Regions from separate parts of the Tardiphaga sp. GW821-FHT12E02 genome, predicted to be linked through region 3. Evidence: predicted binding sites of a transcription regulator. Region 3 holds the regulator's gene; each other region holds the start of a gene.
The links. The regulator PhoB, encoded in region 3, activates phosphate uptake and scavenging genes when phosphate is short. The targets are predictions, from matches to a motif close to TGTCATNNANCTGTCAT.

Region 1 (9,738 bases), 980 kb from region 3:
CAGCGGCGCATAGAGCATGCCGGACATGGCAGCACGCCCGCGAAAGCCGCCGCCGCGGCTCAGCGCCACGGCCGCCAGCGTGCCGAGCACAGTCGCCAAGGTCGCCGAGGCAACGCCGACGCGGATGCTCATCCAAGCGGCATCCAGCATCGCGCGGTCGTTGAAGAATTCGGTGTACCAGCGCGTCGACCAGCCGCCCCACACCGTCACCAGCCGCGAGGCATTGAACGAATAGATGACGAGAATGACGATCGGCAGATACAGGAACGCAAAGCCGAGCACGAGCGAGACGAGATTGAAGCGCGACAGGCGCAGCGGATGCGATGTCATCAGCGGCGCTCCAGCTGGCGGCGCTGCACCTGGTCATAGACCACGAGCGGCACCAGCAGCACCGCGAGCAGCACGACGGCCAGTGCCGAGGCCAGCGGCCAGTCCTTGTTGGTGAAGAATTCCAGCCACAGCGTCTGCCCGATCATCATCGAGTCCGAGCCGGCCAAAAGGTCCGGGATCACGAATTCGCCGGTGATCGGAATGAAGCACAGCAGCGCACCGGCAAAGATGCCGCGCCAGGACAGCGGCACCGTCACCACCCAGAACGCATCGAAGCGCGATACGCCAAGATCGGCGGCGGCTTCCAGCAGCGACGGATCGGCTTTCGCCAGCGTGGCGTAGAGCGGCAGGATCATGAAGGGCAGATAGGAATAGACGATGCCGAGATACATGGCGGTATCGGTGGAGAGCCACACCACAGGCGCGCTGACGATATGCAGCGCCATCAGGATCTGGTTGAGCAGCCCGTCATGCTGCAGGATGTTGATCCAGGCATAGATGCGGATCAGGAACGAGGTCCAGAACGGCACGATCACCAGCATCATGGCGATGCCCTGCCAGCGCGCCGGCAGCCGCGCCATCGCATAGGCGATGGGATAGCCGATGATGAGCAACAGCAAGGTCGAGGTGAGCGCAACGATGATGCTGCGGAGATAGGACGAGATGTAAAGCTGGTCCGCCAGCAGCGAGCGGAAATTATCGAAAGACAGCGCGCCAAACGCATCCTTCAATCCCGCAAAGCCATCGGCCAATCCGAACACCGGCAGATAAGGCGGCTGCGCCAATGTGGTCTGCGACAGGCTTATCTTCACCACGAAGGCGAAGGGCAGCAGGAAGAACAGCACCATCCAGACATAAGGCGGGATCGCCATCCGCCGTGCCGGTGCAGTGAACAGGCGCTTTGCGTTCATCGCGGCAGCACCACGCAATCGTCCGGCGTGAACCAGGCGGTGACGCGCTCGCCGATCCCATAGGCATCGACATCGAGCCGTGCCGTATTCGCCAGAGCCACGCGCAGGGTCGCGCCGTGATCGAGCTTCAATTTGTAGATCGAGCGTCCGCCGAGATAGCCGACCTCATCGACCATGCCCTCGAGGCTGTTCATGCCCCCGGAGTGATTGAGTCCCGCCGCCAGCCCACGTCGTGACAGTCGGATCTTCTCAGGCCGGATCGCGACACAAATCGCGAGACTATCGATCGGCTCCTTGGGCAGCGTCGCAAACAGCGTGCCGGTGCCGCGGCCTTCGACGGTCAGCCGATGGCCATCGCGCACGCGGATATCGCCTTCGACGAGATTGATGTCGCCGACGAATTCCGCCACCCAGCGCGACGCCGGCGCTTCATAAAGTTGCCGCGGCGTCGCCACCTGCTGCAGGCCGCCGTCCTTCATCACGCCGATGCGGTCCGCCATGGACATCGCCTCGTCCTGATCATGGGTCACGATCACGAAAGTGAGCCCGAGCTGACGCTGCAGCCGCATCAGCTCGACCTGCGTCTCTTCACGCAGCTTCTTGTCGAGGGCCGCCAGCGGCTCGTCGAGCAGCAGCAGTTTTGGATGCCGCGCCAATGCGCGCGCCAGTGCCACGCGCTGCTTCTGCCCACCAGAGAGCTGGTGCGGCTTGCGCTTCTCCAGCCCGTTCAGCTTGACCAGCGAGATCATCTGCGCCGCCCGCGCATCGATGCCGGGGCGCGTCAGGCCCGCATTTTTCAGCCCGAAGCCGATATTGTCGCGCACGCTGAGATGCGGAAACAGTGCATAGTTCTGGAACATCATATTGACCGGCCGCTGATGCGGCGGCACCGCAGCGATGTCCTCGCCATTCAGCGCGATGCGGCCGCTGTCCGGCGTCTCGAAACCCGCCAGCATGCGCAGCAGCGTGGTCTTGCCGCAGCCCGATGGTCCGAGAAGCGCGAAGAACTCCCCTTCCTTGATATCGAGCGAGAGCTCATGGACGGCCGCATGCGCACCAAAGCGCTTCGACACGGCGTCGATCCGGAGCAGCGGCGTGGGATAGGCGACGGCGAGATTGTCCTCGGTCGCGAGATCGATGGTGGCGGCAGGATTCGTCATGCCCGCAAACTAGCGGCGGAACCGGGCGGGCTCAACACTCACCGTCATTGCGCGATCGTAGGATGGGTTGAGCGCAGCGATACCCATCACGGCCGGGCGCTGGTGGTGATGGGTATCGCTACGCTCAACCCATCCTACAACTTATCCAGCCCTGCGCACACCCGTCGCTTTGCCCACCAGCGAGGCATATTGGGCAATCGGCGCGGGGCGACCGATGAAATAGCCCTGCACGCCGTCGCAACCCTCATTGGCGAGGAACGTCAGCTGCTCCTGCGTCTCGACGCCCTCGGCGACGATGGACACATCGAGACCATGGCCGAGATTGATCACCGCCTTGACGATGGCGGCCGATTGCGGATTGCGGCCGAGATGCATGACGAAAGCGCGGTCGATCTTGATCTTGTCGAACGGGAAGGCCTGCAAGTAGGTCAGCGACGAATAGCCGGAGCCGAAATCGTCCATGGAGATGCGCACACCGAGCGCCTTCAGCCGGCGCAGCAAGGCGAGACCGCGGTCAAAATCCTCGATCAGCACGCCTTCGGTGATTTCCAGCTCCAGCCGGCCGGGCGCGAGGCCCGTCTCCAGCAGGATCGCATGCACGACACCCACCACGTCGCCGCGCATGAATTGCGCGGGCGAGAGATTGACGGCGACCTGCAGCGGCACCGTCCATGACGCCGCCTCGCGACACGCCTGGCGCAAGATCCATTCGCCCATCTCGACGATCAGGCCGCTTTCTTCCGCCAGCGGAATGAAATCGGCCGGCGAGACGAAGCCGCGGGTCGGATGGATCCAGCGTGCCAGCGCCTCGAAGCCGGTGATGTCGGCATCCAGCACATTCTCGCTGGCACGCGCCTGCGGCTGGTAATGCAGCGACAATTCGCCATTGCGGATGGCCGTCGACAGATCCTGATGCAGCACGCGACGGTCGCGCAACTGGCGATCCATTTCCGGCTCGAACACGCTGATCGATCCACGCGAGCGCGATTTGGCACGGAACAAGGCCGCCCCGGAATTGGCCAGCAACGCCGCCGCATCGCCGCCATCGCGCGGAAACAGCGAGAGACCCGTGGTGACCGCGATACGCACGGATTTGCCGTCGATCGGGAACGGCTCGGCCAGTGAGGCCGCAATGCGCTCAGCCAGTGCCTGTCCCACCTTCGGCTGCGCGCCGTCGATGATGACGCCGAATTCGTCGCCGCCGAGACGGGCGACGACGCCGCCGCCGACCGCAGCCTCGATCCGGCGCGACACGTCCTTCAGCAACCTGTCGCCAATGGCGTGACCGAAGACGTCGTTGATCTCCTTGAGGCCGTCGAGATCGATCGACAGCACCGCAAATTCTTCCGAAGCCTCGGTGCAGGCATCAATCATCTGCGTCAGCGCCTGCAGGAAGGCCGCGCGGTTCGGCAGATCGGTGAGGCCATCGTGATAGGCCATATGCGCCATCCGCGCCTCGGTCTGGCGGCGGTCGGTGACGTCTTCATGGGTCTTGATGAGATATTGCGGCTCACCGTCTTCATCCATCACGGTGACACGGCGGGTGAGGAACAGGCGCAGCCCGTCGCGTGTCGAAATCGGGTGTTCTTCGGCAATGGGCGTCCGGCTATTGATAGCGGCCTGATCGCGCGCCACGATGATCCTGGCCTCTTCCGGCCGCAGCATATCGGGCACGGTCTTGCCGATCGCATCTTCGCGACGGCGGCCGAGGATCACCTCGGAATTGCGATTGGCGAACAGATAGCGGCCGGTGGCCACTTCCTGCACCATCAGCGAAACCGGGATATTATCCAGCACGGTCTGCTGGAACTGCTTGGTGCTCGCCAGTTCATCCTGCATCAGGCGCTGCTGCGTGCAGTCCTCGTGAATGCCGATCCAGCCGCCATTGGGCAGGCGATTGAACTTCACATGGACGAATTGCTCACCGGGCAGCTCAGCGACATAGCCTCCCGACGACAACGCCTTGTCGAAATGGATATCCTCATTCACGTCGGCCGAGCCGCGCTGGCGGCGCAACTCACGGAGACCGGGCCCGGTCATCCCGCGGGTGATATCGGCTCGCGCAAGCCTGTAGATCTCGAGGTAACGATCATTGCAGAAGACGACGCGCTTCTGCGCATCGAGCATGACGATGCCCTGGCCGAGATGATTGAGCGCGGAGCCGACGAATTCATTGCGTTGCTGCTGCTGGCGCTGGACGCTGCGCAAGGCCGATGCGACCCAGAACACGATCGCCGTGGTGAAGGCACCGACGACCAGTCCGCCGATGACGACATGCCAGATGAAATAGGGATCGGCGCTCTGCGTGACGGCGGTGACGTCTTCGGCGATCGCCCGGCCAGGCGTGGCGAAGAGCCAAGCGGCGGCGCTGACGCACCCGATCGCCCTCTTCGTCACTTGCTCGATCTTGCCAGTCATTGCGCACCCGCGTATTCGCAGAGTGCAAGTCTTCAATTCCAGGTATTGGGATCAGGTAAATGCGTCTGAATGCAGCCTGACCAAATTGCCGAATTGATGGGTAAATAGCTGCGATGCTTAATAATTTGCTAAAATGCGGGATCGCAGGACAACACGGGGCTGGAGCGAATGGACAGGGTTGAATGCGTCGTCGTCGGCGCTGGCGTCGTAGGCCTCGCCATCGCCCGCCGACTGGCCGAAGCTGGCCGCGAAGTCATCGTGCTCGAAGCCGCCGATGCCATCGGCACCGTCACCTCCTCGCGCAACAGCGAAGTGATCCATGCCGGCATCTATTATGCCGCCGGCAGCCTGATGGCGAAGCTCTGCGTCGAGGGCAAGCACAAGCTCTATGATTACTGCCGCAGCCGCGGCATCCCGCACAGCAATTGCGGCAAGCTGATCGTCGCGACCCGGCCGGAGGAAATGGCCAAGCTCGCCTCGATCAAGGCCCATGCTGAAGCCAATGGCGTTGCCGACATGCAGGTGCTGTCGGGCGATGAAGCGCGCGCGCTGGAGCCGGCGCTGGCCTGCGAAGGCGCCCTGCTGTCGCCTTCCACAGGGATCATCGACAGCCATTCTTATATGCTGTCGCTACGCGGCGAGGCCGAAGCTGCCGGCGCCGCCTTCGCCTTCCTCGCGCCCTTCGAGCGCGGCCGCGTGACGGCAGACGGGTTCGAAGTGGAAGTCGGCGGCGATGCGCCGATGGTGCTCGGCTGCGACATGCTGATCAACTCCGCCGGCTTGTCAGCGACGATGATCGCACGCCTGCTCGAAGGCATGCCGCTGGATCTGATCCCGCCGGCCTATCTCGCCAAAGGTTGTTATTTTAGCTGTAATGCAAAGGCACCTTTCTCGCGCCTGATCTATCCCGTGCCCGAGCCCGGCGGCCTCGGCGTGCATCTCACGCTCGATCTCGCCGGCCAGGCGCGTTTCGGCCCCGATGTGGAATGGGTCGATCACATCGACTACGAAGTCGATCCTGCGCGCGGGGAGAAGTTCTATCCCGCCATCCGCCGCTACTGGCCCTCGCTGCCGGATGGCGCCTTGATGCCCAGCTATTCCGGCATGCGACCGAAGATCGTGCCGCCGGCCGTCGCAACACAGGACTTCATGATCCAGGGCCCGCAGCTGCATGGCGTGCCCGGCCTGATCAACCTGTTCGGCATCGAGTCACCGGGGCTGACGTCGTCGCTGGCGATCGCGGATTATGTGGCGGAGGTGGCGGGGGTCTGAGCGCAGTCATGATGCGCTTGAAGATCCGCGCCTGCGTCCGAAGCAATCTGGTCCAACCATACTCTCAGATGGCTTCGTCGCAAGGCGGAGGCGTATCGCATCATGATTGCGCGATGCGGACACGCAGACCTGACAACGCCATGGAATGAGGCATCATGTCAGGCGTGGTTTGGGGAATGTCAGTGGAGTGTTGCGCGGGTCTGTCGAAGGCGTTCGATCTCGTCCTTGACCATCAGTTTCCGGCGCTTGAGTTCCACGATGCGAAGATCATCCGTGGAGAGATGCAGCAAGGCATCGTGGAGTTCGGTTTCGAGAACCTTGTGCTTGCGTTCCAGTTCGACCAGATGCGCCTGAAGTGCCATTCGAAACTCCTCGGTAGGTTGAGAAACCACATTTCGGATTCGGTTGGACGATGAAGTCTACATGACAGTGGACATCTGTCGATGGGTCTTGAAAATTGTACCGCCGCGCTCCGCACATCGTGAAAAACGAATCGTAACGAATGCAGTGCAAAAATGTCGGAACCGTCCGGCTTGCGTGGTGCGCGCCCACCGGCGATAGTTGTGTTGAGGATTCCCGCCCGTTCGGTGGCGGGCCAGGTCAGCGAAGATTCAGCGAAGATCATGAACGACGACGAAGATCGCGAACTCCCTGCCGAATTGGCCCGATTGCAGCAAGAACACCGCGACCTCGACGCCGCCATCGATGCCTTGCAGCGATCGCCCGCACCCGATCTGTTACAGTTGCAGCGGCTGAAAAAGCGCAAGCTGCAATTGCGCGATCGCATCTCGGTGATCTCGGATCAGATTACCCCCGACATCATTGCCTGAGACAACGAGTCACGTGCGCCACCCGGCCTGAAAAACGCTGCCGCATAATCGCCGCAAGTCTGCCGCTGTGCTGCCGCACCGATTAGCGCTGAAATCTCGCCAAACTGCGCCAAATGCAGTCGAGCAGTGCCCGTCCGTCGGGTTTTCTTTTGCATCGGATTTGTTACAAGGCTGTCCCGTCATCATTGACGCGATTATTCGTTCGACGCTCCCTGCCCGGCAGGGGGCGAATTTTGGTATTTCCAGCTATCCTTCTGGATTCGCGAAAGAAATCACGGAATGCCCGCGCCCGTCGCCATTATCATGGGAAGCCAGTCCGACTGGGAAACCATGCGCCACGCCGCCGAAACCCTGACGGCGCTGGGCATTGCCCATGATACCCGCATCGTTTCGGCGCATCGCACGCCCGACCGGCTGGTGGCTTTCGCGAAAGGCGCCAAAGCGGCCGGATTCCAGATCATCATCGCCGGCGCCGGTGGTGCGGCGCATCTGCCGGGCATGGCCGCCGCGCTGACGGAGCTGCCGGTATTCGGCGTGCCCGTTGAATCCAAGGCGCTGTCGGGCGTCGATTCCCTTTATTCGATCGTGCAGATGCCCGGCGGTATTCCAGTCGGAACGCTGGCCATCGGAAAGCCCGGCGCGATCAATGCAGCGCTGCTCGCAGCCTCCGTGCTTGCTTTGCATGACGATGCCCTCGCGACCCGCCTCAAGGCCTGGCGCAAGGCTCAGACCGATGCCGTGGCCGAGAAGCCGGAAGGCGCGGCGTAATGGCTCCTGCGATCAAAGTGCTGAAGCCCGGCGACACGATCGGCATTCTCGGTGGCGGCCAGCTCGGCCGTATGCTCGCGCTTGCTGCTGCGCGGCTTGGTCTGAAGTGCCAGGTGTTTTCGCCAGATCCGGATTCACCAGCGTTTGATGTGGTGCAGAACGCGACTTGTGCCGAATATGCCGATGTCGAAGCGCTCGAACTGTTCGCGAATGATTGCGACGTCATCACCTATGAATTCGAGAATGTGCCTGCTGCGACTGCGCTGATCCTCGATGCGCGACGTCCTGTTTTGCCGGCACAGAGCATTCTGCAGACAACGCAGGATCGCCTCGTGGAAAAGGACTTCGTCACCGGCCTTGGCATCGCCACCGCCGGCTATGCCGGCGTGTCCAGCGCCGGCGAATTGCGCGACGCTGTGAAGAAGCTCGGCCTGCCCGCGGTCATCAAGACACGCCGTTTCGGCTATGACGGCAAGGGCCAGGCGATGATCCGCGAAGGCGACGATCTCGATCAGGTCTGGGACGATCTCGGCACCAAGGAAGCTATTCTTGAAGCCTTCGTACCTTTCGAGCGCGAAGTCTCGGTGATTGCCGCCCGCAGCGCCGACGGCAATGTCGAGAGCTTCGACGTCACCGAAAACGAGCACCGCGATCACATCCTGAAATTCTCCTACGCGCCCGCTCGCATTCCCGATGCACTCGCTGCCAAGGCCCGCGAGATCGCGGAAAAGATCGGCACCGCGCTCGGTTATGTCGGCACCTTCGCCGTCGAATTGTTCGTCGTGCCGGGCAAGGACGGCCCAACGCTGGTGGTCAACGAGATCGCTCCGCGCGTGCACAATTCCGGCCACTGGACGCTGGACGGCGCCTCGGTGTCGCAATTCGAGCAGCATATCCGCGCCATTGCCGGCTGGCCGCTCGGCAAGCCGGTGCGTCACGGACAGGTCACCATGACCAACCTGATCGGCGACGACATCCTCGATTATCCGAAATGGCTGACGGTCCCCGGCGCGACCGTGCATCTTTACGGAAAGGGCTCGCCCCGCCCCGGCCGCAAGATGGGCCACGTGGTCGAGGTCAAACCGCAGGTTTGAGGCTGCGGACGCCGTTCCGGCCTGAGAGGTCCGGAACCCGTCCGGTTTTTCCCCACAGGCCATGCAGAAACCTGCGATTTTCCGCGGCAAAATCGATCTAATTGCCGCGGCGCGAGGTGGACATTCACTATTTCGTCTGATACATGAGCGCCCTTACAGGTTAAGGGCATGGCCTTCGTCGGCCCTTTAACTTACCCGAAATTCCGGAAATTCCGATCCGATTGAAGAAGAGGATGCCGCGTGCAGGTTCTCGTTCGCGATAACAATGTTGACCAGGCTCTCAAGGCGCTGAAGAAGAAGATGCAGCGCGAGGGCATTTTCCGCGAGATGAAGCTCCGCGGTCACTACGAGAAGCCCTCTGAGAAGAAGGCCCGCGAAAAGGCTGAAGCCGTGCGCCGTGCACGCAAGCTCGCCCGCAAGAAGCTGCAGCGCGAAGGCCTGCTGCCGATGAAGCCGAAGCCGGTGTTCGGCGCTGGCCCCGGCGGCGAGCGCGGTGGCCGTCCCGGTGCTGGCGGCCCAGGTGCCGGCGCGCCGCGTCCGGCTCGCTAAGCAACAGACATTCGATTTCGATAACGCGGGCCTCAAGCCCGCGTTATTTTTTTGCGCTCATGAACAAAAGCGCGCCGCTTTGTCCGGATGCAATTCGCCGGCTGACGCGGTAGGAATCCGCATCGATGTTGCGAGAGATTTGCCCTGCATGGACCCACGGCCGACCACATCGCCATCCTGCATCGGCAAGCGCACCTCCTTCGCGCTGGCTCTGCTACTGACGGGCCTGTGCGTGAGCGGCTGTTCGTTCAATCTCGCATCGCTTTCGCCCGGCTCCGACAAGGACGAACCGAAAGCGACCGCCGCTGCCGCGCCGCAGACACGCAGCCTTACGACCAAGGCCAATCCGCAGGAGGCCAAGGTGCAGGCGGCACGCGGCGCCAGTCTTGCGCAAGCCGGCCAAAGC
Region 2 (9,738 bases), 5.1 Mb from region 3:
CCGCGGTCGAACGCCTTGCGCTTCTCCTCGTCGCCGAGAATTTCGTTGGCCGAGTTCACTTCCGAAAACCGCTCGGCGGCTTTCGGATCGTCTTTGTTGGCGTCGGGATGATGCTTCTTGGCGAGCTTGCGAAAGGCGCTCTTGATCGCCGCAGCACTGGCGCCCCGCTGCACCCCCAAGACCTCATAGGGGTCGCGCATCCGTCGTCTCTCCTCAATTATGCAAATGGCGGGCGATTGCCCGCGTGAATGGCGTGCAGGCTCCGCCTGCTTGCCTTTTCATCTGGTGTGTTCGTGTCATTTTTGCAACGGGACCGCAAGCAGCTCTGCAAAACTCAGCTGCGCTTCCAAATCCTAGCTGCGCTTCCAAGGCACCAGGGTGCGAACATCCCAGCGGCCACGCTCGCCTTTACACGCCGCACCTTGCATCCAGCTTTCGGTGGTGCCGTTGACGTACGAGGCCAGGAAATCACGGCAGGTCTTGCCTTCGGCCACATAGGTGCTGGAGAGCGGCGTCACCGAGCCGCGCGCACCGGTTGCAGGATTTTCCCAGGGCTGGCTGGAGTCGCGACTGCCTTTGGTCAGGACATCGCTCGCGGCGTTCCGCGCCAGCGCCAGATCGGCTTCGGTCGGGTCGTAACTCGCCGGCTGCGCCATTGGGAAAACAGAACCGGGCGTGATCGAGCCGGTGACGTCGCCACCTTCCATTTTGGCGAACGGGCCGTCATCGCTGCGCATGATGCTGCAGCCGCCGAGACCGGTGCCGATGAGAATAGCTGTCAACGCAGCCCTGAGCGGGCACAGACCCGATAGGCCAATGCGGTCCCGTGTCCTATATAGGACCTGCCTATATGAGGATTGCCGCACGCACTCGCGGATAGGCCAACGCAATACGGAACTCCGGACATGACCGACACGACCTCCGCCATCAAAGACGCAACTCCGTTAACGTCAGGTGATTTTACGGCGGCCGAGGAGCCGTTTGCGCTGTTTTCCGAATGGTTTAACGAGGCCAAGGGGTCCGAGCCCAACGATCCGAACGCGATGGCGCTGGCCACTGTCGATGCCGACGGGCTTCCCGATGTGCGAATGGTGCTCATGAAAGGCTTCGATGCCGATGGCTGGGTCTTCTACAGCCACATCGCCAGCCAGAAGGGCCAGGAACTGGCCGGCAATCCCAAGGCCGCCCTGCTGTTTCACTGGAAATCGCTGCGCCGGCAGGTCCGCATCCGCGGCCTGGTGACGCCGGTGACGCCTGAAGAGGCCGACGAGTATTTTGCCAGCCGCCCCAAGCAGGCGCAGATCGGCGCCTGGGCAAGCAAGCAGTCGCAGCCACTGGAGAGCCGCTTTGCCTTCGAGCAGGCCATCGCCAAGGAAGGCGCAAAGCACCTGATCGGCAATGTGCCGCGTCCGCCAGGCTGGAGCGGATGGCGCATCACGCCGCAGCGGATCGAATTCTGGCACGATCGCCCGTATCGCCTGCATGACCGTATCGAATTCCGCCGCGAGGCAGCCGGCTCCGCCTGGAGCAAAGTGAGGATGTATCCGTGAACGCTGATCCGGCCGCGAGGCCCAAAGCCGCGACCCATCCCGGCTCCAACGCGCCCAAGCGCACCATGCTGCTGACAGGTGCCAGCCGCGGCATCGGCCATGCCACCGTGATGCGCTTTTCCAGCGCCGGCTGGCGCGTGCTGACCTGTTCGCGGCATCCATTCCCGGAAGTCTGCCCGTGGGATGCGGGCCCGGAAGATCACATCCAGGTCGATCTCTCCGACCATGACGACACCGCGCGTGCCATCGACGACATCAAGGAGCGCCTCAATGGCGGCGCGCTGCATGCGCTGGTGAACAATGCCGCGATCTCGCCGAAGGGCGAAGGCGGTTCGCGCCTGGGCTCGATCGGCACCGACGTCGCCACCTGGACCCATGTGTTCAACGTCAACTTCTTCGCGCCGATCATGATGGCGCGCGGATTGATCGAACAGCTCAAGGCCGCGAAAGGCTCGGTGGTGAACGTGACCTCGATCGCCGGTTCGCGCGTGCATCCCTTTGCGGGCGCGGCTTACGCGACATCGAAGGCCGCATTGGCTTCGCTGACCCGCGAGATGGCGTCCGATTTCGGTCCGCTCGGCGTGCGCGTCAATGCGATCGCGCCGGGCGAGATCGATACATCGATCCTGTCGCCGGGCACGCAGGCGATCGTCGACCACCAGATCCCGATGCATCGCCTGGGCACGCCGGACGAAGTCGCCAAGATCATCTATGTGCTGTGCACGGAGACGAGCTCCTACGTGAACGGCGCCGAGATCCACATCAATGGCGGGCAGCACGTGTAGTTGCTCGCTCCGTCCCTCATGGTGAGAAGGCGCGCAAGCGCCGTCTCGAACCATGAGCTGACAGGGCTCCGGAGTTCGCGACCATCCTTCGAGACGCGCGCAATTGCGCGCTCCTCAGGATGAGGGCGGAGTTTGTTGTAACAGGGGATTTTTAAGCACAAGGAGTGAGGCAGGCGCCTTTCTGGCGCTCCTCTTGAGGGAAGAACGGGACCGTCAGTCCGCGTAAAACTTCCGCAGCATCGGCGCGGCGGCTTCAATGCCGGCGCTCGAGCAATCATCGTCGGATTCGCCATCCAGCAGCGCCGCACCGCAATGGCGGCAATTGCGTGCCGTCATTGGCTGAGCCTTGCCGCGGCGCGCTGCCTGGTAGGAGCGCAGATCGACGACGTTCCGCCCGGGTAGTTTTGTTCTGTCAACCATTGCTGTCCTCTTCAGTCGAGACAGCGCTTATGACAGCAAGGTTTAGCGCAACCGTTCAGCGAACAGGTCGAATTTTACTGGAAACATTGTGGCGGAAGAGAGCACCTATGGATGCAGTGCCGTAGGATGGGTTGAGCCAACGGGTCGCGCGAAGCGCGCCCGATGATAAACTCCGCGAAAACCCATCATTCCGTCGATTGCCGCAGGCTCGGCCGATGGGTTTTCGCTCCGGCGCTCCGCGCCTGCGCTCAACCCATCCTACGGCCGCAGCGTCGCATTCTCGCGGCGCATGAAGCGTCCGAGGTATGAGAAGTTTTCCCCTCCAAACATGAGGGGAGGTGGCACGCCGCAAGGCGCACTTGAGTGGACTTGACGCTGCTCCTGTCTGCTGGATCGCCAGCAAACCGGAGCCGCGCAACGCCTTACGGCGCGCCACCGCGACGTTCTTACTGATCGAAGGACCGTTCTTCCGGGTACTGGGCGCTCTCCATAAGAGAGCCATCCGACGGATTTCTCCGCCTTCGCCCGCACCACGTCCAGCCGCACTAGCGGCAGGGCCCCGTAGTGGGCCCGGACGGTGACCCCCGACCACCCGAGTGCTGGGGGATACGTCCTCCCCCGGCCCGCAGGCGCCGCATCCACGTTCCGCTTAAAGACGCCTCATGAAAGCGCCCCTCACAAACGAGACGGGAGAAAGTATGGCAACGATGGGAATTTTGTCAAGAACAAAATAAGAACAAAACTCGGTACAGTAGGATGGGTCGAGCCAACGGGTCGCGCGAAGCGCGCCCGATGATAAACTCCGCGAAAACCCATCATTCCGTCGTTGCGGCAAACTCCGCCGATGGGTTTCGCTCCGGCGCTAAGCGCCTACGCTCTACCCATCCTACAGGGGTCTGCGCGCTCGAGCCTTACCCGCCCAGCTTCGCCATCAGCGCTTCCGAGATCTCGAAATTCGCATAGACATGCTGGACGTCATCGTGATCGTTCAACAGATCCACCAGCTTCATCAGCTTTTCGCCGGTCTCGTCATCCACCGCGATCGTGTTCTGCGGCTTCCAGATCAGCGCGGCCTTACGCGCTTCGCCATATTTGGCTTCCAGCGCCTTGGTCACTTCGTGGAAACTATCCTGCGACGAATAGACTTCGTGGCCGTCCTCGCCCGACACCACGTCATCGGCGCCGGCCTCGATGGCGGCTTCCAGCATGTCGTCGGCCGAGGCCTTGGCGGCGTCGTATTCGATCACGCCGACATGGTCGAACATGAAGGACACCGAACCGGTTTCCCCCATATTGCCGCCGGACTTGGTGAAGTAAGAGCGAATGTCCGACGCCGCGCGGTTGCGGTTGTCGGTCAGCGCCTGGACGATGACGGCGACGCCGCCGGGGCCGTAGCCCTCGTAACGCATCTCGTCATAGTTCTCGCCCTCGGTGCCGATCGCCTTCTTGATGGCGCGTTCGATATTGTCGCGCGGCATGTTTTCCTGACGCGCCGCGATCACGGCGGAGCGCAGCCGCGCATTCATGGCCGGATCGGGCGTTCCCAGCTTGGCCGCCACGGTGATTTCGCGCGCCAGCTTTGAGAACAACTTGGACTTCTGGGCATCCTGACGGCCCTTGCGGTGCATGATGTTCTTGAATTGGGAATGTCCGGCCATACGGTCTCTCTCGATCGTCCGACGTGAAGTGATGGTCTGTGGGGTGTGGCGCGGGGTTATAGTCCCGAGGCGGCACAAAATCAAAATGTCGCAGCCGATTAAGGACGATCACCGGCCTCCCCCGCCTGCCACTTAACGATCGTTTCACGGATCGGTGCAAGGCTACTCGCATAAATTGCAAAAATCAGGGGAGGCCGAGACAGGCCATGGCGATTCGACTGTTTCGCAGACGGCCGGCCGAGATGGCCGAACTGGCAATCCAGCCTGAAAACATTGCCCTTCCCACGCCTCCCGCCATCCCCGAACCCGACCCCGCCCGCGACATCCTGGAGTTGCTGGAGCTCGAACTCGGCGGCCTCGTGCGGCAGCTGGAAAAAGCGGCAGGCTCGGTGGCCGGCGGCGCAGAATCGACCGCCGCGACCCTGACCGCCATCCGCGACCGCACCGATGCGCTGACCCAGCGCAGCAGCGGCGCGCAGGCGACCGCGACCACCTTCGCCCATGCCGCCGACAAGTTCACCCATTCGGCGCAGGCCATCGGCGCGCAGGTGCGCGATGCCAGCAAGCTCGCCGACGAGGCCGGCGCCGCCGCCCATGACGCGAGCGTGAATGTGGACCGGCTGCGGGAATCCTCCGCCGCCATCGGCCAGGTGCTGGAGCTCATTGCGCAGATCGCCCGGCAGACCACGATGCTGGCGCTGAATGCGACCATCGAGGCCGCGCGCGCTGGCAGCGCAGGCCGCGGCTTTGCGGTTGTCGCCACCGAGGTGAAGGCGCTGGCGGTGCAGACCCAGGGCGCGACCGAGGAGATCAAGCGCAAGATCGACGCCCTGCAACGCGATGCGGCGAGTTCGGTCGAAGCCGTGCATCGCATCTCCACGGCGATCGAGGCGATCCGCCCGGTGTTCTCGCATGTGAATGGCGCGGTGGCCGAGCAGAATGCCACCACCAGCGAGATGTCGAGCAATGCGGCCTCGGCCTCGCAATTCATCGTCGCCGTGGGCGACAGCGCCCATGAGATCGATGCGGCGGCGAAGGAAGCGGCGGCGCATGGCGAGGACGTCGCGCAGGCCGGCGCCGCCGTGACGCTGTTTGCGTCAAAGCTGAAATCGCGCTGCGCGGTGCTGCTGAAGCAGGATGCCGATAGCGACGCGCAGCGCAGGCGCGAGCGCCTGCCCTGCCACCTGCAGATCACGCTGGAGACACGCGGCGGCCGCGTGAGCGCGCCGGTCTATGAGATCGCAATGGACGGCGTGCTGATCGGTGGACCTGATGCCACGCGGCTGCCGCTGCATGAGGTGCTGTCCGCCGAGCTTGGCGATATCGGCGCCTGCCGGCTGCGGATCGACGCTCATGACAAGTCCGGAGCGCAGGCGCGTTTCATCGCGCCGGATGCGCATGTCGTCAGCCGCATCGAAGATCGGCTGTGGGCGATCCATGACGAGAACACCGAACTGGTGACCCGCGCGCTTGATGCAGGCGCTGCGCTGAACAAGATCTTTGCCGAGGGGATCGCGTCAGGCGCGATCACGCTCGATGACATGTTCGACGAGACCTATGAGGAAATCGCCGGCAGCAATCCCGTGCAATATCGCACGAAGATTCTGCCCTGGGCCGACCGCGCGCTGCCGGAATTCCAGGATGCGTTTTTGGCGACGGATTCGCGCATGGCGTTCTGCGCCATGATCGATCGCAATGGCTATCTGCCCGTGCATAACGGCATCTATGCGAAGCCGCAGCGCCCCGGCGATGTCGCCTGGAACACGGCCAACAGCCGCAACCGCCGCATCTTCAACGATCCGGCCGGCCTCGCCGCCGGGCGAAATACGCGCGCTTATCTGATCCAGAGCTATGCCCGTGACATGGGCAACGGCCAGACCGTGATGATGCGCGAGATCGACGTGCCCGTGCGCGTACAGGGCCGGCACTGGGGTGGGTTCCGGACGGCATATAAGCTCTGATTTGTAGGGCCGCCTCACACTCTCCCCCCTCATCCTGAGGAGCGGCCGCAGGCCGCGTCTCGAAGGATGGCGGAAAGCTCCGAGCCCAGCCATCTCATGGTTCGAGACGGCGCTGCGCGCCTCCTCACCATGAGGGACCGAGCGGGGGCGACTTAACACCGCGCTCCCGGAACCGATGTCATACCAATGACATTCGATATTGGTTCAACCCACGAACTGACATTGATCACCCATTCCGATTTCCCGAGGCGACCATGAACGAACTCTCCCCCGACAATGCAAAAGCGATGCATGACCGCGTGCGTGAGGAGATGCTCGACAGCTATGACGAGGAAATGGAGCTCGAACTCGACGAGGATCGCCTCGACCAGATGGCCGACGAACTCGCGGGCCAGAACGCCGGCAGTTCCGTCGATCGCCGCACCTATTTCAAGGAGCTGTTCCGCCTGCAGGGCGAGCTGGTGAAGCTGCAGAGCTGGGTGCAGCATGAGAAACTGAAAGTCGTGGTGATCTTCGAGGGCCGCGACAGCGCCGGCAAGGGCGGCGTCATCAAGCGCATCACCCAGCGGCTCAATCCGCGCGTCTGCCGTGTCGCCGCACTGCCGGCACCAAACGAGCGCGAGCGCACGCAATGGTACTTCCAGCGCTATGTCTCGCATCTGCCGGCCGGCGGCGAAATGGTGCTGTTCGACCGCTCCTGGTACAACCGCGCCGGCGTCGAGCGCGTGATGGGCTTTTGCACCGAAGCCGAGGTGGAAGAGTTTTATCGCACCGTGCCGGAATTCGAACGCATGCTGGTGCGCTCGGGCATCATCCTGATCAAATACTGGTTCTCCATCACCGACGAGGCGCAGCACCTGCGCTTCTCCATGCGCATTGCCGATCCGCTCAAGCAGTGGAAGCTGTCGCCCATGGACGTGCAGTCGCGTGCGCGCTGGGAGGCCTATACCAAGGCCAAGGAAGCGATGCTCGAACACACCCATATCCCGGAAGCGCCGTGGCATGTGGTGCAGGCTGTCGACAAGAAGAAGGCCCGCCTGAACTGCATCGCGCATCTGCTCGAGCAGATCCCGTATGGCGAGGTGCCGCAGGACGAAGTCATCCTGCCGCCGCGCGTGCGCAATCCGGACTACTTCCGCAAGCCCGTGCCGCCGGAAATGTATGTGCCGGAGAAGTATTGATCAGGCCCTCATGGTGAGGAGCGCGCCGCTTGGCGCGCGTCTCGAACCATGAGATGGCGAGGCTCGGCGCACGCCACCATCCTTCGAGACGCCGCGCTTTGCGCGGCTCCTCAGGATGAGGACACAGCGGATTGCGGACGCAGTCGCCTCACCAGAAATCCGGCACCGTCTGCGACAGACGTCCGCCGATCCGCACCGGTGCGATCCGCGTCGCCAGCCCGGTCTTGTCGTCCGTCTCCACCGCGACGCCCGACAGCGTCGCGGGGCCGAAGGCTGGCTCGAAGCGACCGCTCGGGATGCCGGTGACGAAGCGGCGGACCGGCTCTTCCTTCTGCATGCCGATCACGGAGTCATAATCACCGGTCATGCCGGCATCGGTCATGTAGGCGGTGCCGCCGGGCAGAATCTGGTGATCGGCCGTCGGGATATGCGTATGCGTGCCGACCACGAGGCTGACTCGGCTGTCCAGGAAATGGCCCATGCCCTGCTTCTCGCTGGTCGCCTCGCAATGGAAATCGACAACGATGGCATCCGCAGCGTCCACCAGCGGACACGCTTCGATTTCTTTCGCGATGCCGGCGAACGGATCGTTCAGAGGCTCCATGAAGACACGGCCCATGGCATTGATGACCAGCGCACGGGCGCCGTTCTTGGCGTCGATCAACGCGGCACCGCGGCCAGGCGTGTGGCGCGGAAAATTCAGCGGACGGATCAGGCGCGGCGCGCGCTCGATGAAGACCAGCGCTTCCTTCTGATTCCAGGCGTGGTTGCCGAGCGTCACCGCATCGGCGCCGGCATCGATCAGGTCATTGTAGATGGACTCGGTGATGCCGAAACCGCCGGCAGCGTTCTCGCCATTGATAACGACGAGATCGAGCTTCCAATCGCGGATCAGGCCGGGAAGCTTGTCGAGGATGATCACGCGGCCGGTCTTTCCGACCACGTCACCGATGAAGAGAATACGCAACTCAGATGCTCCGAAAATCGATCATACGCGTCTCGGTTAGCACGAAATCGAGCGCCACGTCGTGCGGCTGCATGGGGATGGCCTCGATTTCCTGGGTATCGAAGGCCAGGCCGATGGCGGTAAACGGCTTGATCGCCCTCAATTGCGCGAAGGTGCGGTCGTAATGGCCGGCGCCATAGCCGATGCGGTGGCCAGCGCGGTCGAAGGCCGCGAGCGGCACCAGCAGGATATCCGGTATGAGTTGCGGCGCCTCCGGCGGCGGCTCGAGAATGCCAAGCGAGCCGGCGACGAGGGCACTGTCGGGCTTCCAGACGCGGAACATCAGGGGTTCGTCGCGGGCGATGATCACCGGCAGCGCGAGACGCGCGCCGTGGGCCGCGAGCGCCTGCATCAGCAGCACCGGATCGATCTCGCTGCGGATCGGGGAATAGCCGGCGACGATGGTGCCGGGGGCGATGGGGAGCGGAAACGGATGCGCGGCCAGTGCCCGTGCAGCAGCATCACGCGTGGCCTCGCCCAGCGCAGAGCGCCGTGCGAGGGCGGCGATGCGGAGTTCGGTTTTGCTGGGGGTCGGCGGCGTATCGGACATGCTGCAGACTAGGCCTCATCGTGCCGCTGCAAAAGCGGATCGGCGCGATACCTCAATGGCTTTGAGCGATGAGGTTAAGGAGCACGCATAGGCGTGACGAAAAAGAAAAGTGCGAAGCCACGGTGGCCGTTGAAGCACGCGATCCCGGAGCACCTACGAAAGTAGGTGGGCACCGTGTGACCAGGTCCACGGACCTGGCCAGGGACAGTTCCCGTGAGGATCGATAAGGCCCCGGGGATATATGGCTCCTGACGCGCGACGCAGCCTCGCATGAGCAATGTAGGGGTTATGGGGCGGATGCGCCAGTGGTGCCCGTCGTCCCCGCGCAGGCGGGGACCCATACACACAGGCGAAATGGCGGAGACAGGGGTGTGGCTGCTCGGCCGTCTGAATTGCGTTTCGGGGGTTATGGGTCCCCGCCTGCGCGGGGACGACAACCTAGCCGATCGCAACCCCGCCGCCGATGGTGCGGTTGAGCACCTGAGTCGTCTTCTCGATACGCTCGGCTGCCGCGTTCAGCGCCGCAGCCACCGCCGTCTGCGTCGCGCGGGCGCGATCGGCGGCGACGACGCGAACGTCACGCAAGGCCATCAGCTCTTCCTGCAGCGCACGGATCTGCGCGTTGGC
Region 3 (9,738 bases):
GCCTGCTCCTGCAGCGCTTTGACCATATGCGGATGCGCATGGCCGAGCGCATTCACGGCCACGCCGCTGGTGAAATCGAGATAGCGCTCGCCGGTGGTCGAAATCAGCCAGGAACCCTCACCGCGCTCGAAGGCAACATCCGCGCGCGCGAAGACAGGCAGCAAATGGGCCTGAGAGATTTGCGAGGATGGTGCGTTGCTGGTCATAACGGTTCCGATCAATCAGTCTGCGGTCCCTACCGATGTCTGCATGGTCGATGACACCAGTACGACATGGGGTAGCGGACCCTCAAAACGAAACGTGCCGCCCTTCTCGGGCGGCACGCGACCATTATCTTATGGGGGCTGCACAGGGTGTCAACCGCGCATAGCGGCGTCCATGTCACACCTGATCGAACAAAAGGCCGATTTTTCTGTTTGGTTGACAGAAAGCATGTGGATGTGACTCGGCCGACTCTTGCGCGTGAGTCGCGGCATCATGTAGTTTTTGGCCTGTCGGATACGACATCTCGTGCGGCAGTAGACCCTTGTACACTATCGGTACGGCGTAAGGCCGGAAGCAGTCATGCATCCGGTGAGCGCTAAGGGATTCTGACAACGAGGTTTTTTGACGATTTCAAGTCGCAGCGCGGGCCAAGGCCGGCCGGCGCATACGAAGGGATTTAGCGATGACGGTAATCACTTGGACCGACGATCGCGTCGAACAGCTCAAGAAACTCTGGGAAGGCGGCCTTTCCGCCAGCCAGATCGCCGCGGAACTCGGTAACGTGACCCGCAATGCCGTTATCGGCAAGGTGCACCGCCTGGGCCTCTCCGGCCGCGCCAAGAGCCCCTCCTCTGCCGCGCCGCGCCCGCGCAAGCCGCGTCCGGCCCAGCAGATGGTGCGCATGCCGCGCCCGGTCGCCCGTGGCAACACGGCGCTGGCTCACGACTATCAGGTCGAGATGGAGCCGGATCCGATCTCGGTCGATAACGTGATCCCGATCAGCCAGCGCCTGCAGCTGGTCGAGCTCAACGACGCCACCTGCCATTGGCCGGTGGGTGATCCGGCCAGCACCGATTTCTATTTCTGCGGCGGCAAGGCCGTGGCCGGCGCACCTTACTGCGCGCACCACTCGCGGATCGCCTACCAGCCTGCGAGCGATCGTCGCCGGGCAGCGCCGAAGCCGATGCGGTAAGCGAACAGCACGAACGAAAATGCCCGGCGATGAGCCGGGCATTTTTTGTTGCTTTGCTATTGAGCTAGAGCCGCCCACCTCCGCCCCTCATGGTGAGGAGGCGCGAAGCGCCGTCTCGAACCATGAGATGTCGGAGCTCCGTCGCCATCCTTCGAGACGCCGCTGCGCGGCTCCTCAGGATGAGGGCAGAGCGTGAGGTAAAGAGCGTTACTCCGCCGCCTTGTCGAAGCGATCGTCCAGCGCATAGCCCGCGCCACGCACGGTCCGGATCGGGTCGGGTTCGCCGGCCGGATTCAGCAGCTTGCGCAGACGGCCGATGTGAACATCCACGGTGCGCTCGTCGATATAGATGTCACGGCCCCAGACGCTGTCGAGCAGCTGCTCGCGGCTGAACACGCGACCGGGATGCTCGAGAAAGAATTCGAGCAGCCGGTATTCGGTCGGACCGAGATCGATCGGACGGGCGGCGCGCACCACGCGGCGCTTGTCGCGATCGAGTTCGATGTCACCGAAAGCCAGCACCGTGGCCAGACGCTCCGGCGCCGCACGGCGCAGGAGGCCCTTCACGCGGGCCAGCAGTTCCGGCACCGAGAACGGCTTGACGATGTAATCGTCGGCGCCGGTGGCGAGGCCGCGAACGCGCTCACTCTCCTCACCGCGCGCGGTGAGCATGATGATCGGCAGCGCCTTGGTTTCCGGCCGCGCCCGCAGGCGACGGCACAGTTCGATGCCGGACAGGCCGGGCAACATCCAGTCGAGGACCACGAGGTCCGGCACGCGCTCTTTCAAGCGGGTGTCGGCATCGTCGCCGCGGGCAACCGTCTCGACGTCGTAACCTTCGGCGTCGAGATTGTAGCGCAGCAGCGTGGTCAGAGCTTCCTCGTCTTCCACTACCAGAATGCGCGCGTTCATATGGCTGGCTTCCTATCTGTCGTTCAGAGACGTCGCGATGAGCCTCAGCTCACCGGCGTAGCGAAGTTGGTCATGTCACCCTTCGGGCGCTTGTCGACCATCTGCTGACCTTCGATCATGTAGAACACCGTCTCGGCGATGTTGGTGGCATGATCGCCGATCCGTTCGATGTTCTTGGCGCAGAACATCAGATGGATACAGAACGAGATGTTGCGCGGATCTTCCATCATATAGGTCAAAAGTTCGCGGAACAGCGAGGTGCAGATCGCGTCGATTTCCTCGTCGCCCTTCCACACCGCCATGGCGGCCGGGAGGTCGTGCGCGGCATAGGCATCGAGCACGGCCTTGACCTGGGTGTTCACCAGATCGGTCATGTGTTCGAGGCCACGGATCAGCTTCAGCGGATGGAAGTCGCTGTCCAGCGCATTGACGCGCTTGCCGATATTCTTGGAGAGATCGCCGATACGCTCGAGATCGGTGGCGACGCGCAGCGCGCCGACGATCTCGCGCAGATCGACAGCCATCGGCTGGCGCTTGGCGATGGTGAGGACGGCGCGTTCCTCGATCAGCCGCTGAAGCTGGTCGATTTCGGCGTCAGTGGCCACCACGCGGGCGCCCAGGGCGACGTCGCGGCGGACCAGCGCATCCACGGACTCTGCGATCTGACGTTCGGCCAGGCCCCCCATCTCGGCGACGAGACGGGTGAGTTCCTGAAGATCGTCGTCGAAGGCCTTGGTCGTGTGTTCAAAAGCCATAGGTCAATCCTCTCGCGAATATGTCGCGTCAGCCGAAACGGCCGGTGATGTAATCCTGGGTGCGGCGGTCGCTCGGCGAGGTGAAGATCTTGTTGGTCTGGTCGAATTCAACAAGCTCACCGAGATACATGAAGGCGGTGGTGTCGGAGACACGGGCCGCCTGCTGCATGTTATGGGTCACGATGGCGATCGTGTACTGATCCTTCAATTCGTCGATCAGCTCTTCGACCTTGGCGGTCGAGATCGGATCGAGCGCCGAGCAGGGCTCGTCGAACAGGATCACTTCCGGACGCACAGCGATCGTGCGCGCGATGCACAGACGCTGCTGCTGGCCGCCCGACAGGCTGAGGCCCGAGGCGTTGAGCTTGTCCTTGACTTCGTTCCACAGCGCACCGCCACGCAGCGCCTTCTCGACGCGCACGTCCATCTCCGCCTTGGAGATCTTCTCATAGAGGCGGATGCCGAAAGCGATGTTTTCATAGATCGTCATCGGGAACGGAGTCGGCTTCTGGAACACCATGCCGATGCGCGCACGCAGCAGGTTGAGGTCGAGCTTCGGATCCAGAATGTTCTGGTTCTCGAGCATGACCTGCCCTTCCGCGCGCTGACCCGGATAGAGGTCATACATGCGGTTGAAGATGCGCAGCAGCGTGGACTTGCCGCAGCCCGACGGACCGATGAAGGCGGTGACGCGGTTGGCGGCGAGGTTCAGGTTGATCTTCTTCAGGGCGTGGTGTTCGCCGTAATAGAAGTTCAGGTCCCGCACGGTCACCTTGGGACGCGTATCGCCCTGCACCACCGACGGCGGCGGCATCGAGACGCTGGGATTGGCGGCGGACACGGAGAGATCACTCATTTTGCTTTCCTCTCGGCGCCGAGAATGCGCGCGCCAATGTTCAGGGCAAGGACGGTCAAGGTGATGATCAGCGCGCCGCTCCAGGCGAGCTGCTTCCAATATTCGTAGGGGCTCTGGACGAAGTTGTTGATGGTGACCGGAAGGTTGGCCATCGTCTTGCCGAGGTCCAGGCTGAAGAACTGGTTGCTCAATGCGGTGAACAGCAGTGGCGCGGTTTCACCGGCGACGCGGGCGGTCGCCAGCAGCACGCCGGTGATGAGACCGGCGCGAGCTGCACGATAGGCGATCCGCTTGATCACCAGCGAGCGCGGCAGGCCGAGCGCCGAAGCCGCTTCACGCAGCGGGTTCGGAACCAGGCCGAGCATGTCTTCCGTGGTGCGGACGACCACCGGGATGACGATCACGGCGAGCGCCAGCGAGCCGGCGAAAGCCGAGAAGCCCCCCATCGGCACCACCACCGCGCCATAGACGAACAGGCCGATGATGATGGACGGGGCCGATAGCAGCACGTCGTTGATGAAACGGATCACCGAGGTGAGCTTGTCGTGCTTGCCGTATTCCGCGAGGTACGTGCCGGCGAGCAGGCCGAGCGGCGCACCGATGCCGACGCCGATCACAGTCATGATGATCGAACCGACGATGGCATTGAGCAGGCCGCCTTCCTGCGAACCAGGGGGCGGCGTGTTCTGGGTGAAGATCTGCACGCTGAGGCCGGCGAGGCCGTTGTAGAACAGCGTGAACAGGATCAGCGCCAGCCAGGTGACGCCGAAGATCGCGGCACCCAGGCACAGAATGCGGACGATCGTGTCGTTGCGGCGACGGGAGAGGTAAATCGGATTGACGCTCATGACTTACTTTCCTGCCTTCTTTTCGAGACGGAGCAGCATCAGACGCGCGGCCGACAGCACGAAGAAGGTGAGCACGAACAACAGCAGGCCGAGCAGGATCAGGCCGGACTGATGCAGGCCGTCGCTCTCCGCGAATTCCGAGGCAATGGCCGCGGAGATCGTGGTGCCTGGACCGAAGATCGAACCGGTGATGCGGAACGAGTTGCCGATGATGAAGGTGACTGCCATCGTCTCGCCGAGCGCACGGCCGAGAGCCAGCATGACGCCACCGATCACACCGACGCGGGTGTAGGGGATGACGACATTCTTGACGACTTCCCAGGTGGTGCAGCCGACGCCGTAGGCCGCTTCCTTGAGCACCGGAGGCACCGTCTTGAACACGTCGACCGAGATCGCCGTGATGAAGGGGAGCACCATGATGGCGAGGATGAGCGAGGCGTTGAACAGCGACAGATAGGACGGCGGCCCGGCAAAGATGGTGCCGAGCACGGGCACGCCTTCAAAGGCCGAGATCAGGAACGGCTGGAAGTGATTGGCCAGGAACGGGCCGAGCACGAAGAAGCCCCACATGCCGTAGATGATCGAGGGAATACCGGCGAGCAGTTCGACCGCCATGCCGATCGGGCGACGCAGCCAGTTCGGGCACAGTTCGGTGAGGAAGATCGCGATGCCGATACCGACCGGAATGGCGATCGACATGGCGATCACCGAGGTGATCAGCGTGCCATAGATCGGACCGAGCGCACCGAGCACCGGCGGTTCAGCCGACGGCGCCCAACGCTGCGTGAACAGGAAGGAGAAGCCGAATTCCCTCAGCGCCGGCCATGCACCAGCGATGAGCGACAGGATGATGCCGCCGAGAATGAAGAGGACGGACAGCGCCGAGATGCGTGTCAGCCAGTAGAAAACCTGGTCACCGGTCTTGAATGCGTTGAGCGCTTTGGCGCGGTCATACGGTCCAGCGGCGTCCATCGAAGAGCTCTGTACGGCCATATCTGCCACGCCCAGTCCCCTGTGTTGTTGTTGGATACCCGAAACACGACACCCTGAATGGGCCTGTCAGGGCGCGAAGCTCGAAAAGGAAAAGTGAAATCAGTTCAGAAAGAAGCGGAGGAGAGATGCCCCTCTCCTCCGCGCAAGAGCGAAAGCTTAGCTCTTGATGTCCGAGGACCAGGTCTTCTCGATCAGCTTGACGACCGAGTCCGGCATCGGGATGTAGTCGAGTTCTTCGGCAGCCTTGCTGCCCTTTTCGAACGACCACTTGAAGAACTTGATCGCTTCAGCCGAGGCCGCCTTGTCGGTCGGGGCCTTGTGCATCAGGATGAAGGTCGCGGCAGTGATCGGCCACGAAGCGTCGCCCGGCTGGTCGGTCAGGATCACGTAGTAACCCGGAGCCTTGGCCCAATCGGCATTGGCAGCAGCGGCCTGGAAGGCAGCGACGGTCGGCTGCACAGGCTTGCCAGCCTTGTTGATCATGCCGGCATAGGTCAGCTTGTTCTGCTTGGCATAGGCGTATTCGACGTAACCGATCGAATTCTTGGTCTGGCCGACGTTGCCGGCGACGCCTTCGTTGCCCTTGGCGCCAACGCCAACCGGCCACTCGACAGCGGTGCCGGTACCAACCTTGGACTTCCAGTCAGCCGAAGCCTTGGAGAGATAGTCGGTGAAGTTGAAAGTGGTGCCCGAACCGTCCGAACGACGAACGACGGTGATGGCAGCCGACGGCAGCTTCAGCTTCGGATTGAGCTTGGCGATCGCGGCGTCGTCCCAGGTCTTGACGGTGCCGAGATAGATGGCGCCGAGAACTTCGCCCGAGAGGACCAGTTCGCCCGACTTGATGCCTTCGAGGTTCACGACCGGAACGATCGCGCCCATCACCTGCGGCCACTGAACCAGGCCATCCTTTTCGAGCTGCTCGGCCTTAAGCGGCGCGTCGGTGGCGCCGAAGGTCACGGTCTTGGCCTGGATCTGCTTGATGCCAGCGCCCGAGCCGATCGACTGGTAGTTCAGACCGTTGCCGGTTTCCTTCTTATAGGCGTCGGCCCACTTCGAGTAGACCGGGAAAGGGAAGGTCGCGCCGGCACCGGTGATGTCGGCAGCGAAGGCCGAGGTCGACGCGGCCACGAGGCCCGCAGCGACGATCGCTTTAAGGAATTTCATGGGTATCTCCAATTTGTCGTGAGCGATGCGCGTATGCGCCCGATTGCGCTCACCCCGCCCATGTAGGTGCGGTCAGTTGAGCTTTTATGATAGCTAGATGACAGTTGGATGACTAAGACAAGCTATTGATAACGTTACTATTTCTCGGATTTAAATACCGGGCTCCGCACAGAAAATGGGATTTTCGCGGGCTTCCATGACAAAGCTTGTGCAGCGCAAAAGACCGGGTTCCCGCGGTTAACAATATGTTTCCATGAGAGGAATCCGGCATTTTCACTCATAGCCGTCTGCACTCGCCCGTAACGGGAAAACGGCACGGTGACGCCATGTCGCAGGGGCGGCGGACATGAAATCCGGCGCAAAAAAGCCGGCGCAGACGGGCCTCTGCTGCCGGCTTGAATGTTCAGGCACGATGCGGGGACAACCCCGGTGGCCGCCTCAGGCGACCGGCGTTGCCACTTTCGCCTGCGGGAAAGCCGCCGTGAAGGTCGCACCGTTCTTCGGCACGCTTTCGATCAGCAACCGGCCACGGTGGCGGTTCAGGATATGTTTCACCAGTGACAGGCCGAGGCCGGTGCCGCCCTGGGCGCGGCTATCGCCGACATCGACGCGATAGAAGCGCTCCGTCAGCCGCGGCAAGTGTTCCGGCGCGATACCGGGGCCAAAGTCGCGCACCGACACACGGATTTCGGAGGCGCCATCGGTGGTCGATGCGGGAGCCAGAGTGACCTCGACCCGCCCCCCCGAGGCGCCGTATTTCAGCGCGTTCTCGATCAGGTTCTCGAATAGCCGCAGCAACTCCTCACGGTCACCGGCGACCGTCACCGGCCCCTCGGGGACGTGCATCTCGATCTTCACGCCGCGCTCGGTCGCCATCAGTTCGAGACTGTCGCCGACCTGGCGGATGATCGGCAGGATGTCCACCAGCGTATCCGGGCGGACATGAGCCGACAGTTCGACCCGCGACAGCGACAGCAGATCGTCGATCAGGCGCGCCATGCGCGTCGCCTGGGTGTGCATGATGCCGAGAAAGCGTTCGCGCGCCCGCACATCGTCCTTGGCCGGGCCCTGCAGCGTATCGATGAAGCCGGACAGCGCCGCCAGTGGCGTGCGCAATTCATGGCTGGCATTGGCGACGAAATCGGCGCGCATTTCCTCGACACGACGGATCGGCGTCTGGTCGTGGAAGGTCATCAGCATGCAGGTATCATTGCCGCCGAACGCAGTGGGCACCTGGATCGGCGTGATCATCAGGTCCATCCAGCGATCGACCGGCACATGATCCACATAGGACGTCCGGCGCGGCTCGGTATTGGCAATGGCCTCGCGCAAGGCGCTGATGATTTCCGGCGAGCGCAGCGCGAATTGCGCGAGCTCGCCCTTGCGCAGGGCCGGCGCCAGTTGGGCGGCGGCAGCGTTGAGATGGATCACGCGGCCAGCACGATCGAGCAGCACCGCAGGATCCGGAATGCCGCCAACCACCGCGCGCACCACCGGTTGTTCGATCGGATTGACCAGCGCCTCGTCGCGCTTGGCGTCACTGTCATGCAGCCGCCACGGCACCAGCGCGGCGCCTGCAATACACGCAAATACGATTCCGGCGCGGAGCGGAGTCAGCTCGCCAAAAAACACCAGCGCGGCAAGCGCCAGCGCCGCCACGAGCAGAATGATCGCAGCATGCCTCAGCCGATCGGGCCAGGGTGAGAACATCGATGGAGGGGAAGCTTCAATGGCCATCGGGGCAATGTCTCTTTCGGCAGCGCTTGTTTCAGCAATCTGGTCCTGCCGGGGGCGCCCGCTCATGTCAGGTGGCCGGACCGCCACGATCGTTCAAGGTCCGGCTTACCGCTGAAGGAGCCTCAGCCGCGACTGGCTGCAACTTTTTTGATCTCGCGCCGACAATAAGCTCGCGAAACGTCAGTAGCATGACTGAAATAAAGAACGGCCCAAGGTAATACAACACCCGGAACAACAACATGCCGGCCAGTAGCTGCTCCTGGTCCATCATCTCCAGACCAACCAGCATCGCCGCATCGAACACGCCAAGACCACCCGGCGAGTGGCTGGCGAAGCCGAGCAATGTCGCAGCGACGAACACCACAGCGACAGTCACGAAATCGACGCCGGGCGTGTTGGGCACCAGCATATACATGGCCAGCGCGCAGAAGCCGAGATCGACGATGCCGATGACGATCTGCAGCAGCGTCAGCGGCCCGCCCGGCAGCACAACAGACCACGGCCCACGACCCACGCTGCGCGGCTTCATCCATACCCAGATCACATAGCCGACGAGGCCTGCGAGCACGACGTAAGCGAGGACACGATTGACCGCCGGCGGCACCTGATTGATCGCGCTGGCGGCTTCCGGATGATAGGCGATGCCCATGCCGAGCACCGCGAGATTGCCGAGCCAGAAGGTGAGGCCAGCAAGAAACACGATCTTGGCGACATCGACCGCCGACAGATTCCATGCCGAATAGATGCGATAGCGCACCGCACCACCGGTGAAGACTGACGCACCGACATTGTGGCCGATGGAATAGCTGGTGAAGGCCGCCAGCGCGTTGACGCGATAGGGCACGTCCCTGCGGCCAATGGTGCGAACCGCAAACCAGTCATAGAAGGTCAGCGTGAAATAGGCCGCAGCGACCGACAGCGCCGACAGCACGATCAGCCGCGGCTCGGTCTCGGCGATGAACTTGAAAACCCGCGCGGTGTCGACGTTGCGGAGCTTGTGATAAAGCATCCAGCAGGCGATGGCGATCACGGCGATGCTGGCCAAGACACCGAGTTTGTGCAGGATTTGCTTCTCGCGCAGAAACGTGGCCGTCCTGCGTATTGCTTCCAGCATCTCAACCTCGAATGCGATCCCAGCTCTGGGATGTCAGACCAACCCTGTCAGACCCGCTGTGGCGGAACCGCTACCTCATCACTTTCGTCACGCTGTTTCCAGCAGAACCCTCGTAGCGCGTTTCCCTGTGAAACGGAATCGGGGTCGTCCTGACAATGGCGTTTTGCCGCAAAATATTG

Region 1: AC1RQ5_RS06660 (YdcH family protein) is a predicted target of PhoB. The motif match lies at 6,504-6,520, and genes of this name have one in related genera.
Region 2: ppk2 (polyphosphate kinase 2) is a predicted target of PhoB. The motif match lies at 6,551-6,567, and genes of this name have one in related genera.

What each region holds. Positions count from the first base shown of each region.
Region 1 is NZ_JBXAQK010000001.1:1,404,603-1,414,340, reverse strand. Features, by position in the region: gene AC1RQ5_RS06685 (ABC transporter permease) at 1-330, opposite strand, end outside; gene AC1RQ5_RS06680 (ABC transporter permease) at 330-1,241, opposite strand; gene AC1RQ5_RS06675 (ABC transporter ATP-binding protein) at 1,238-2,401, opposite strand; gene AC1RQ5_RS06670 (putative bifunctional diguanylate cyclase/phosphodiesterase) at 2,543-4,819, opposite strand; gene AC1RQ5_RS06665 (NAD(P)/FAD-dependent oxidoreductase) at 4,988-6,091, shown strand; gene AC1RQ5_RS06660 (YdcH family protein) at 6,271-6,453, opposite strand; gene AC1RQ5_RS06655 (YdcH family protein) at 6,715-6,921, shown strand; gene purE (5-(carboxyamino)imidazole ribonucleotide mutase) at 7,201-7,689, shown strand; gene AC1RQ5_RS06645 (5-(carboxyamino)imidazole ribonucleotide synthase) at 7,689-8,783, shown strand; gene rpsU (30S ribosomal protein S21) at 9,024-9,332, shown strand; gene AC1RQ5_RS06635 (tetratricopeptide repeat protein) at 9,481-9,738, shown strand, end outside.
Region 2 is NZ_JBXAQK010000001.1:5,518,520-5,528,257, forward strand. Features, by position in the region: gene AC1RQ5_RS25900 (DnaJ C-terminal domain-containing protein) at 1-200, opposite strand, end outside; gene AC1RQ5_RS25905 (RT0821/Lpp0805 family surface protein) at 354-782, opposite strand; gene pdxH (pyridoxamine 5'-phosphate oxidase) at 906-1,550, shown strand; gene AC1RQ5_RS25915 (SDR family NAD(P)-dependent oxidoreductase) at 1,616-2,335, shown strand; gene AC1RQ5_RS25920 (hypothetical protein) at 2,549-2,755, opposite strand; gene AC1RQ5_RS25925 (YebC/PmpR family DNA-binding transcriptional regulator) at 3,667-4,413, opposite strand; gene AC1RQ5_RS25930 (methyl-accepting chemotaxis protein) at 4,620-6,374, shown strand; gene ppk2 (polyphosphate kinase 2) at 6,629-7,555, shown strand; gene AC1RQ5_RS25940 (TIGR00282 family metallophosphoesterase) at 7,704-8,522, opposite strand; gene AC1RQ5_RS25945 (5-formyltetrahydrofolate cyclo-ligase) at 8,524-9,111, opposite strand; RNA gene ssrS (6S RNA) at 9,222-9,381, opposite strand; gene AC1RQ5_RS25955 (cell division protein ZapA) at 9,550-9,738, opposite strand, start outside.
Region 3 is NZ_JBXAQK010000001.1:426,600-436,337, forward strand. Features, by position in the region: gene AC1RQ5_RS02005 (aspartate aminotransferase family protein) at 1-206, opposite strand, end outside; gene AC1RQ5_RS02010 (GcrA family cell cycle regulator) at 668-1,177, shown strand; gene phoB (phosphate regulon transcriptional regulator PhoB) at 1,385-2,089, opposite strand; gene phoU (phosphate signaling complex protein PhoU) at 2,134-2,844, opposite strand; gene pstB (phosphate ABC transporter ATP-binding protein PstB) at 2,873-3,700, opposite strand; gene pstA (phosphate ABC transporter permease PstA) at 3,697-4,548, opposite strand; gene pstC (phosphate ABC transporter permease subunit PstC) at 4,552-5,550, opposite strand; gene pstS (phosphate ABC transporter substrate-binding protein PstS) at 5,698-6,708, opposite strand; gene AC1RQ5_RS02045 (sensor histidine kinase) at 7,147-8,445, opposite strand; gene AC1RQ5_RS02050 (lysylphosphatidylglycerol synthase domain-containing protein) at 8,513-9,559, opposite strand.